One region of the Pseudalkalibacillus sp. Hm43 genome, then DNA from elsewhere that is predicted to be linked to it. Evidence: a T-box and tRNA genes for the amino acid it is inferred to sense, from the RefSeq annotation. Region 1 holds a T-box; the other regions hold tRNA genes.
What was found. A T-box is a leader RNA that pairs with one kind of tRNA and senses whether it is charged. The one in region 1 lies ahead of thrS (threonine--tRNA ligase), so its partner is inferred to be a tRNA-Thr.
Positions count from the first base shown of each region.

Region 2: it has a tRNA-Thr gene. The T-box ahead of thrS (threonine--tRNA ligase) is inferred to sense a tRNA for this amino acid. The anticodon was not compared.
Region 3: it has a tRNA-Thr gene. The T-box ahead of thrS (threonine--tRNA ligase) is inferred to sense a tRNA for this amino acid. The anticodon was not compared.

Region 1 covers NZ_CM135129.1:3,496,637-3,499,895, reverse strand. Annotated here, with positions in the region: gene thrS (threonine--tRNA ligase) at 1-1,532, opposite strand, end outside; T-box leader at 1,593-1,827, opposite strand; gene ytxC (sporulation protein YtxC) at 1,892-2,761, opposite strand; gene dnaI (primosomal protein DnaI) at 2,860-3,259, opposite strand, start outside.
Region 2 covers NZ_CM135129.1:2,270,167-2,273,425, reverse strand. Annotated here, with positions in the region: rRNA gene ACXQIQ_RS12095 (23S ribosomal RNA) at 1-692, shown strand, start outside; rRNA gene rrf (5S ribosomal RNA) at 895-1,010, shown strand; tRNA gene ACXQIQ_RS12085 (tRNA-Asn) at 1,036-1,110, shown strand; tRNA gene ACXQIQ_RS12080 (tRNA-Thr) at 1,114-1,189, shown strand; tRNA gene ACXQIQ_RS12075 (tRNA-Glu) at 1,206-1,280, shown strand; tRNA gene ACXQIQ_RS12070 (tRNA-Val) at 1,289-1,364, shown strand; tRNA gene ACXQIQ_RS12065 (tRNA-Thr) at 1,443-1,518, shown strand; tRNA gene ACXQIQ_RS12060 (tRNA-Tyr) at 1,557-1,641, shown strand; tRNA gene ACXQIQ_RS12055 (tRNA-Lys) at 1,659-1,734, shown strand; tRNA gene ACXQIQ_RS12050 (tRNA-Gly) at 1,773-1,846, shown strand; tRNA gene ACXQIQ_RS12045 (tRNA-Ala) at 1,848-1,923, shown strand; gene rocF (arginase) at 2,141-3,040, shown strand; gene ACXQIQ_RS12035 (glycosyltransferase family 2 protein) at 3,157-3,259, shown strand, end outside.
Region 3 covers NZ_CM135129.1:2,344,791-2,348,049, reverse strand. Annotated here, with positions in the region: rRNA gene ACXQIQ_RS12560 (23S ribosomal RNA) at 1-811, shown strand, start outside; rRNA gene rrf (5S ribosomal RNA) at 1,014-1,129, shown strand; tRNA gene ACXQIQ_RS12550 (tRNA-Val) at 1,138-1,213, shown strand; tRNA gene ACXQIQ_RS12545 (tRNA-Thr) at 1,224-1,299, shown strand; tRNA gene ACXQIQ_RS12540 (tRNA-Lys) at 1,306-1,381, shown strand; tRNA gene ACXQIQ_RS12535 (tRNA-Leu) at 1,406-1,491, shown strand; tRNA gene ACXQIQ_RS12530 (tRNA-Gly) at 1,495-1,569, shown strand; tRNA gene ACXQIQ_RS12525 (tRNA-Leu) at 1,574-1,662, shown strand; tRNA gene ACXQIQ_RS12520 (tRNA-Arg) at 1,688-1,764, shown strand; tRNA gene ACXQIQ_RS12515 (tRNA-Pro) at 1,773-1,849, shown strand; tRNA gene ACXQIQ_RS12510 (tRNA-Ala) at 1,868-1,943, shown strand; rRNA gene ACXQIQ_RS12505 (16S ribosomal RNA) at 2,045-3,259, shown strand, end outside.

The DNA of each region.
Region 1 (3,259 bases):
ACGACAGGCCTTACCTTGTCGTTGTTTTCATCGATGTAAGTGAGATCGAATTTCTCCGGCATCTGAAAATCGAGTTGAATCGTTGCGCATTGATGACTTCGCTTCAAGGCATCCCGGATGTGAAAATCGATTTTCGGACCGTAAAACGCACCATCTCCTTCATTCAAGGAATAGTCGATTCCTAAATCGAAAAGCACGTTTTTCAGCGCACCTTCCGCCTGATCCCACAAATCATCACTCCCCATCGAGTCGTCCGGTCGAGTGGATAGCTCGACACTGTACTCGAATCCAAACGCTGAGTAGATCTCGTCAATCAGAGCAAAGACTGACTTGATTTCTCCCTCTATCTGTTCAGGTGTTACGAAAATGTGTGCATCGTCCTGACAGAACGTCCGCACCCGAATCATTCCGTTCAAGGCACCGCTGTATTCGTGGCGATGAACTTGACCGAACTCCGCCATCCGGATCGGCAAATCTCGATAAGATCGGAGCGAGTTTTTAAAGATCAGCATATGCCCCGGGCAATTCATTGGTTTCATCGCGAATTTCGTACTGTCCACTTCGGAAAAGTACATGTTCTCTTTGTAATGCTCCCAATGCCCCGACTTCTCCCAAAGCCGCTGATTCATCATCAACGGTGTGCGGACTTCGTCATAATCATTCCTCAGCTGCAAGGAACGGGAGAAGGCTTCCAGCTCATTTCGGATGAACTGACCATTCGGCAGGTAAAATGGCATGCCAGGTGCTTCTTCCGAGAACATGAACAACTCCAGCTCTTTACCAAGTTTACGATGGTCACGTGCTTTCGCTTCTTCCAGGAAATGAAGGTGTTCTTCGAGTTCGGCACTTTTGTTGAAAGCTGTACCGTACACCCTTTGCAGCATCTGATTGTCACTGTCCCCTCGCCAATAAGCACCTGAAATGTTCATCAGCTTGAACACCTTCAACTTGCTTGTTTGAGGAACGTGTACACCACGGCAAAGATCGAAGAATTCACCTTGCTGGTAAAACGTGATGGGTTCGCCTTCCGGTATCGCTCCAACAAGCTCTACCTTCAACTCATCTCCCGATTCTTCATATCGACGGATCGCTTCTTCTCGGTCTACTTCTTCCCGGATAATTTCTAAGTTCGCTTCGACAATCCGCTTCATTTCTTTTTCAATGGCCGGAAAATCTTCCTCTGTCAAACGGTGATCCATATCGATGTCATAATAAAATCCGTTTTCAACGACTGGACCGACACCGAGTTGGATCTTTTCCTCTTTAAAAACACGTTTGATCGCCTGAGCCATCAAGTGTGCTGTACTGTGACGAATGATTTCCAGGCCTTCCTCTGAATCCGGCATGATGATTTCCAACTTGCCGCTTTCATGGATCGGACGTCGGTAATCGATGAGTCGATCGTCCAGTTTTCCAGCGATGCCTTTCTTTCGCAACCCTGGACTGATGGAACCTGCGATCTCTTCGGTTGTAATGCCACTCTCATACGTTCGTCTGGACCCATCCGGAAAAATGATATCAATTTGTGCCATTCTAACTCCTCCTCATTACAACCTCAGATTTTTTAATAAATAAAAAACACCCGTCCCTAAGAAAGGGACGAGTGTTGTACTCGCGGTTCCACCCTCGTTCCGGATATGTACAAATACAAAAATCCGGCACTTGGAATCATGTAACGGTCATCTGCCGTCAACGGATACTTAGAAAGTTCCCCGTTGAAGTTCAGAGGTGGTAAGTCCTTTTGACGCGGTGAAGTGCTTTCAGCTAATGCCCTTCTCTCTGGTAACCCGTACTAGAAAAGACTCATGTCCTCATCGAAACTTTGGTATGGTTGTTTTGTTATGTAGTATTATATTCAGTTCACCAAAGAAAATCAAGCCCATTTTACAGATCATGAATTCTTATGTCGGACTTGGAAAGATTGATGAGGCAAGATGAGTACTTTTTCTTGGAAGATGTTCTGAATCGTCTGGTTCATGGACGAATCCGGATCATCTGTGTAGAGACAAATTTTCGAAGGTGCGATGACAATCAACAACTTCAGTAGATTGGATGCAATCAAATCATGGAAGGACTGTTGGTTTTCCTTCAACAAACCCGTGATATCTTCTTCAGTCAGTTCATAATTGTGCTGGTTGAACAACCGGAACTCATCTCTGTCGTGAATGAGATGTACCATGCTGAACAAAGAGACTCGCGCTTTTACGAATTGCCGTAACTGATGGATGAAATCCTGGTATTCCTGTTCAAGCTTGAACTCGTCGATTCCACATTCAATGTATTCCTGGAGTAGCTCCCGGTAAGGTTTCAATCGAAACTGCAGGAACGATTCATAGGAAAACATCATTTCACAATCAAAAAAGCTTTCCAACGCATCCACAATCACATCTTCCCGGTTGGGCAGACCACGAATTTTAGGAAGGTCCTCATGCTGTCCATCCATCAAAGCTTGGACAATCGATAGGATCTGCTGTTGTTCATCTTCATTTTCAAAGTAATACTGATGCTCTAAAATCCTGAGAATCCATCCGATTTCTCGTGTACGGATAATATGCTTCGCAAAAAAATTCAAAATCGTAGGTTTGACCATTTCACTAACCGGATCCCGAGGATTCATATCAATATTCAGGGCGTGATCTTCCGTATAATAGACCTTTACGGGAGTAGACCGGTTGGATATGCTTCGGTTGCTAATCAACTTTCTGACACGTCTATACAGGTAATGTCCTTCATTCTCATCTAGGAAATAGATCGTAACCAACCTTAATCCTCCTTGTCCACGTTCATTGCTACAATATATGAATGGAAAGGAAGATTATTCTAAAAGAAAAAGACCGCTCAACAGCGGTCTTCCTTTTCCTAAGTCATTCTACGGTTATCCCCGCTCAATTCGACTGGCGTCGTGAAATGGCGGATCCGCTCCATGATCCGTTTTGCTTTCAACTGCTCGATTCCTGCTTTTTGCGAGTAGGCGAGGTGTTCTTCCAGCTCGTCATAATCATAATTCGAAGTATAGCAGGTCGGTAGTTTTTCCATCATCCGATATTGGAGAATAGAGCCGAGCACTTCGTCCCGGACCCAGCTCGACATCGACTCAGCACCGATATCGTCTAGGACGAGGACAGGCGCCTTTTTGATCATGTCCAATTTTTCATCCAATGTTTGATCTCCGATGGCTGACTTCATCTCTCTGAAAAAGTCCGGCGTATACACGAGCATCGTTTGGATCTTTTTCTTGGCAAGGGCATTGGCGATTGCC
Region 2 (3,259 bases), 1.2 Mb from region 1:
GTGATCCGGTTCGGAGACAGTGTCAGGTGGGCAGTTTGACTGGGGCGGTCGCCTCCTAAAGTGTAACGGAGGCGCCCAAAGGTTCCCTCAGAATGGTTGGAAATCATTCGCAGAGTGTAAAGGCACAAGGGAGCTTGACTGCGAGACCTACAAGTCGAGCAGGGACGAAAGTCGGGCTTAGTGATCCGGTGGTTCCGCATGGAAGGGCCATCGCTCAACGGATAAAAGCTACCCTGGGGATAACAGGCTTATCTCCCCCAAGAGTCCACATCGACGGGGAGGTTTGGCACCTCGATGTCGGCTCATCGCATCCTGGGGCTGAAGTAGGTCCCAAGGGTTGGGCTGTTCGCCCATTAAAGCGGTACGCGAGCTGGGTTCAGAACGTCGTGAGACAGTTCGGTCCCTATCCGTCGCGGGCGCAGGAAATTTGAGAGGAGCTGTCCTTAGTACGAGAGGACCGGGATGGACACACCGCTGGTGTACCAGTTGTTCCGCCAGGAGCATCGCTGGGTAGCTACGTGTGGACGGGATAAGTGCTGAAAGCATCTAAGCATGAAGCCCCCCTCAAGATGAGATTTCCCATCGCGTCAAGCGAGTAAGATCCCTCAGAGATGATGAGGTTGATAGGTCTGGTGTGGAAGCGTGGTGACACGTGAAGCTGACAGATACTAATCGATCGAGGACTTAACCATAAAAATGAACGCGGACTAACAACGTCACGTCCTGTGACAACGTCCGCACTAGCACATCCTGTGCGTCGTGTTTTCAAGAACCGTTAGTTATCTAGTTTTGAGGGAACATTTTTCTAAAAAAGTCCTTGCAAAAGCATTTTCTTTTTAGTAATATATATCTTGTCCTTACTAAGGATTGTGATTGTGGATCATTTTGAAATGGTCTGGTGATGATGGCGAAGAGGTCACACCCGTTCCCATGCCGAACACGGAAGTTAAGCTCTTCAGCGCCAATGGTAATTGGGGGCTTCCCCCTGTGAGAGTAGGACATCGCCGGGCCAACCTATTTAATTTCAATGATTATTCCACAGTAGCTCAGTGGTAGAGCTATCGGCTGTTAACCGATCGGTCGCAGGTTCGAGTCCTGCCTGTGGAGCCATTTGCTTCCATAGCTCAGCAGGTAGAGCACTTCCATGGTAAGGAAGAGGTCAGCGGTTCGAACCCGCTTGGAAGCTCCATCAAAATTTCAATAATGGCCCCTTGGTCAAGTGGTTAAGACACCGCCCTTTCACGGCGGTAACACGGGTTCGAATCCCGTAGGGGTCACCATCCATATTGGAGGATTAGCTCAGCTGGGAGAGCACCTGCCTTACAAGCAGGGGGTCGGCGGTTCGATCCCGTCATCCTCCACCATTTAATCTTTGCTGGTCTCACAGATCAACGATCTGAAATCGGGACGACAAAAAAATGAGTAGCATCTTATATTACTACGCTGGCCTAGCTCAATTGGTAGAGCAACTGACTTGTAATCAGTAGGTTGGGGGTTCAAGTCCTCTGGCCAGCACCATCTTCATTTTAAATTAGACTATTTAGTCTTTTTTTATTGGAGGGGTAGCGAAGTGGCTAAACGCGGCGGACTGTAAATCCGCTCCCTCCGGGTTCGGCGGTTCGAATCCGTCCCCCTCCACCATTTATTTAAAAGACTGCGAGCCATTAGCTCAGTCGGTAGAGCATCTGACTTTTAATCAGAGGGTCGAAGGTTCGAGTCCTTCATGGCTCACCAGTTTAGATTCGCTCTGATTGGATATAATTATGATATATGCGGGTGTAGTTTAGTGGTAAAACAAGAGCCTTCCAAGCTCTGGTCGTGAGTTCGATTCTCATCACCCGCTCCATGGGGCCTTAGCTCAGCTGGGAGAGCGCCTGCCTTGCACGCAGGAGGTCAGCGGTTCGATCCCGCTAGGCTCCACCATTACATAAACTCTTCAACTCTCTAAACAAATGTTTAGAGAGTTTTTTAGTATTTAGCACATGCTATACACAGAAAATGTAAACGCTTTATAATTATCCAAAACCAGAGACAAAACCGGTTAAATAGCGTATAAGTATACAGGTTTATGTCTAGTTGAACCACAGTATGATGAACCCCTACAATAGAGAGTGGAGCGAAATCAATGAGGAGGAAAAATATGAACAAGAATATCGGAATCTTAGGTGTTCCTATGGACCTTGGACAAATGCGCCGAGGTGTTGATATGGGTCCAAGTGCAATGAGATATGCAGGTCTGATCGAACGCTTAGAGAACCTTGGTTATGAAGTAGAAGACCATGGTGATGTTGAAATCCCTCAAAGAGAGAAAGTAGCTAGCACTGAAACGAATTTGAAAAACCTGCAAGGGGTCATTGAAGCAAGTACACGTCTTGCAGAAGGTGTGGACAAGATCATCCAAGATGGACATTTCCCACTCGTTCTTGGAGGGGATCACAGTATCGCCATCGGAACACTTGCTGGAGTATCGAAGCATTATGATAACTTAGGTGTCATCTGGTATGATGCGCACGGTGATTTGAATACAGGCGATACGTCCCCAAGTGGGAACATCCATGGTATGCCACTTGCAGTCAGCTTGGGAATCGGACATGAGAAGCTGAAGGATATCGGTGGGTATGGACCTAAGATCAAGCCTGAGAACATCGTCATTATCGGTGCTCGATCTCTTGATGAAGGAGAACGTGTATTGATTCGTGAAAAAGGCATCAAAGTATTTACAATGCACGAAATCGATCGTATGGGAATGCCGAAGGTTATGGAGGAAGCGATTGAATATGTCTCCAAAAACACAGACGGTGTACACTTGAGCTTGGATCTTGATGGTCTCGATCCAGCAGAAGCACCTGGAGTAGGTACTCCGGTATTAGGTGGCATCAGTTATCGTGAAAGCCACTTGGCGATGGAAATGCTTGAAGAAGCGAAGATCATCACGTCTGCTGAATTTGTGGAAGTGAATCCGATACTGGATGACAAAAACAAAACTGCGACTTGTGCAGTTGGACTAGTTGGCTCTCTATTTGGAGAAAAGTTAATATAAGAGAAATTCATCAAAAGGACCTTACCGAATTGTTTCGGTAGGGTCCTTTTTTCACGATAAGAATTTATTGCGAATACGTTGGAATAAGTAAGTGTAAGGGCGGGGAGGAAAAAAGGGTGAATGAAAAAGTATCGGTGCTTATACCCACATATAATAACGGCAAATATTTAAGAGAAGCAATTGACAGTATGTATGCTCAAACGTATACAAATTGGGAAG
Region 3 (3,259 bases), 1.2 Mb from region 1:
ATTGGATTTTGGTATCGTTTGTACAGGATAGGTAGGAGCCTTAGAAGCCGGACCGCTAGGTTCGGTGGAGGCGTCGGTGGGATACTACCCTGACGGTATTGAAATTCTAACCCAGGACCGTGATCCGGTTCGGAGACAGTGTCAGGTGGGCAGTTTGACTGGGGCGGTCGCCTCCTAAAGTGTAACGGAGGCGCCCAAAGGTTCCCTCAGAATGGTTGGAAATCATTCGCAGAGTGTAAAGGCACAAGGGAGCTTGACTGCGAGACCTACAAGTCGAGCAGGGACGAAAGTCGGGCTTAGTGATCCGGTGGTTCCGCATGGAAGGGCCATCGCTCAACGGATAAAAGCTACCCTGGGGATAACAGGCTTATCTCCCCCAAGAGTCCACATCGACGGGGAGGTTTGGCACCTCGATGTCGGCTCATCGCATCCTGGGGCTGAAGTAGGTCCCAAGGGTTGGGCTGTTCGCCCATTAAAGCGGTACGCGAGCTGGGTTCAGAACGTCGTGAGACAGTTCGGTCCCTATCCGTCGCGGGCGCAGGAAATTTGAGAGGAGCTGTCCTTAGTACGAGAGGACCGGGATGGACACACCGCTGGTGTACCAGTTGTTCCGCCAGGAGCATCGCTGGGTAGCTACGTGTGGACGGGATAAGTGCTGAAAGCATCTAAGCATGAAGCCCCCCTCAAGATGAGATTTCCCATCGCGTCAAGCGAGTAAGATCCCTCAGAGATGATGAGGTTGATAGGTCTGGTGTGGAAGCGTGGTGACACGTGAAGCTGACAGATACTAATCGATCGAGGACTTAACCACAATACTTAAACATCGAAGATGTTTTCAAGAACCGTTATCTAGTTTTGAGGGAATGGAATTCCTTCAAACTTAATAAAGATTTGTCAGAACCGAGAGATTCAAGGAAGCAAGTGAGCGACCACCGGAGTGTACTTAGCTTGTACATGAGGATGAGAGCGAACGAAGCTGACACAGAATGTCGAAGGTTATCACAAATCATAAGTCTGGTGACGATAGCGAAGAGGTCACACCCGTTCCCATGCCGAACACGGAAGTTAAGCTCTTCAGCGTCAATGGTAATTGGGGGCTTCCCCCTGTGAGAGTAGAACGTCGCCGGGCTTACATATGGAGGATTAGCTCAGCTGGGAGAGCACCTGCCTTACAAGCAGGGGGTCGGCGGTTCGATCCCGTCATCCTCCACCATTTAATTTTTGCTGGCCTAGCTCAATTGGTAGAGCAACTGACTTGTAATCAGTAGGTTGGGGGTTCAAGTCCTCTGGCCAGCACCACTTCAAGAGCCATTAGCTCAGTCGGTAGAGCATCTGACTTTTAATCAGAGGGTCGAAGGTTCGAGTCCTTCATGGCTCACCATCTTTACGAAACATTATAGTATTTGCGGGTGTGGCGGAATTGGCAGACGCGCTAGACTTAGGATCTAGTGTCCTTGCGACGTGGGGGTTCAAGTCCCTCCACCCGCACCATATGCGGAAGTAGTTCAGTGGTAGAACACCACCTTGCCAAGGTGGGGGTCGCGGGTTCGAATCCCGTCTTCCGCTCCATGCTGCCGGGGTGGTGGAATTGGCAGACACACAGGACTTAAAATCCTGCGGTAAGTGATTACCGTGCCGGTTCAAGTCCGGCCCTCGGCACCATTATCGACAACTTTAAAGGCAAAATGCGCCCGTAGCTCAATTGGATAGAGCGTCTGACTACGGATCAGAAGGTTAGGGGTTCGACTCCTCTCGGGCGCGCCATTTTTTTACGGGAAGTGGCTCAGCTTGGTAGAGCACCTGGTTTGGGACCAGGGGGTCGCAGGTTCAAATCCTGTCTTCCCGACCATTTCTTCAACAACATTTTGGGGCCTTAGCTCAGCTGGGAGAGCGCCTGCCTTGCACGCAGGAGGTCAGCGGTTCGATCCCGCTAGGCTCCACCATTTAGCTCTTTGAAAACTGAACAAAAGCCAAGCGTGAAACGGGTCTTTTTATAAGAACCCTGTATCAATTTCGATTTACATTTAATGAGCAATCAAACACTTTATTGGAGAGTTTGATCCTGGCTCAGGACGAACGCTGGCGGCGTGCCTAATACATGCAAGTCGAGCGGATTAATGGGGAGCTTGCTCCCCTGAGATCAGCGGCGGACGGGTGAGTAACACGTGGGCAACCTGCCTGTAAGACTGGGATAACTCCGGGAAACCGGGGCTAATACCGGATAATACTGACCACCACATGGTGGAAAGTTGAAAGATGGCTTCTAGCTATCACTTACAGATGGGCCCGCGGCGCATTAGCTAGTTGGTGAGGTAAGGGCTCACCAAGGCGACGATGCGTAGCCGACCTGAGAGGGTGATCGGCCACACTGGGACTGAGACACGGCCCAGACTCCTACGGGAGGCAGCAGTAGGGAATCTTCGGCAATGGGCGAAAGCCTGACCGAGCAACGCCGCGTGAGCGATGAAGGCCTTCGGGTCGTAAAGCTCTGTTGTTAGGGAAGAACAAGTACCGTTCGAATAGGGCGGTACCTTGACGGTACCTAACCAGAAAGCCACGGCTAACTACGTGCCAGCAGCCGCGGTAATACGTAGGTGGCAAGCGTTGTCCGGAATTATTGGGCGTAAAGCGCGCGCAGGCGGTCTCTTAAGTCTGATGTGAAAGCCCACGGCTCAACCGTGGAGGGCCATTGGAAACTGGGGGACTTGAGTACTGGAGAGGAGAGTGGAATTCCATGTGTAGCGGTGAAATGCGTAGATATATGGAGGAACACCAGTGGCGAAGGCGGCTCTCTGGCCAGTAACTGACGCTGAGGCGCGAAAGCGTGGGGAGCAAACAGGATTAGATACCCTGGTAGTCCACGCCGTAAACGATGAGTGCTAGGTGTTGGGGGGTTCCACCCTCAGTGCTGACGTTAACACATTAAGCACTCCGCCTGGGGAGTACGGCCGCAAGGCTGAAACTCAAAGGAATTGACGGGGGCCCGCACAAGCAGTGGAGCATGTGGTTTAATTCGAAGCAACGCGAAGAACCTTACCAGGTCTTGACATCCTTCGCTACTTCTAGAGATAGAAGGTTCCCCTTCGGGGGACGAAGTGACAGGTGGTGCATGGTTGTCGTCAGCTCGTGTCGTGAGATGTTGGGTTAAGTCCCGCAACGAGCGCAACCCTTGATCTTAGTTGCCAGCATTCAGTTGGGCACTCTAAGGTGACTGCCGGTGACAAACCGGAGGAAGGTGGGGATGACGTCAAATCATCAT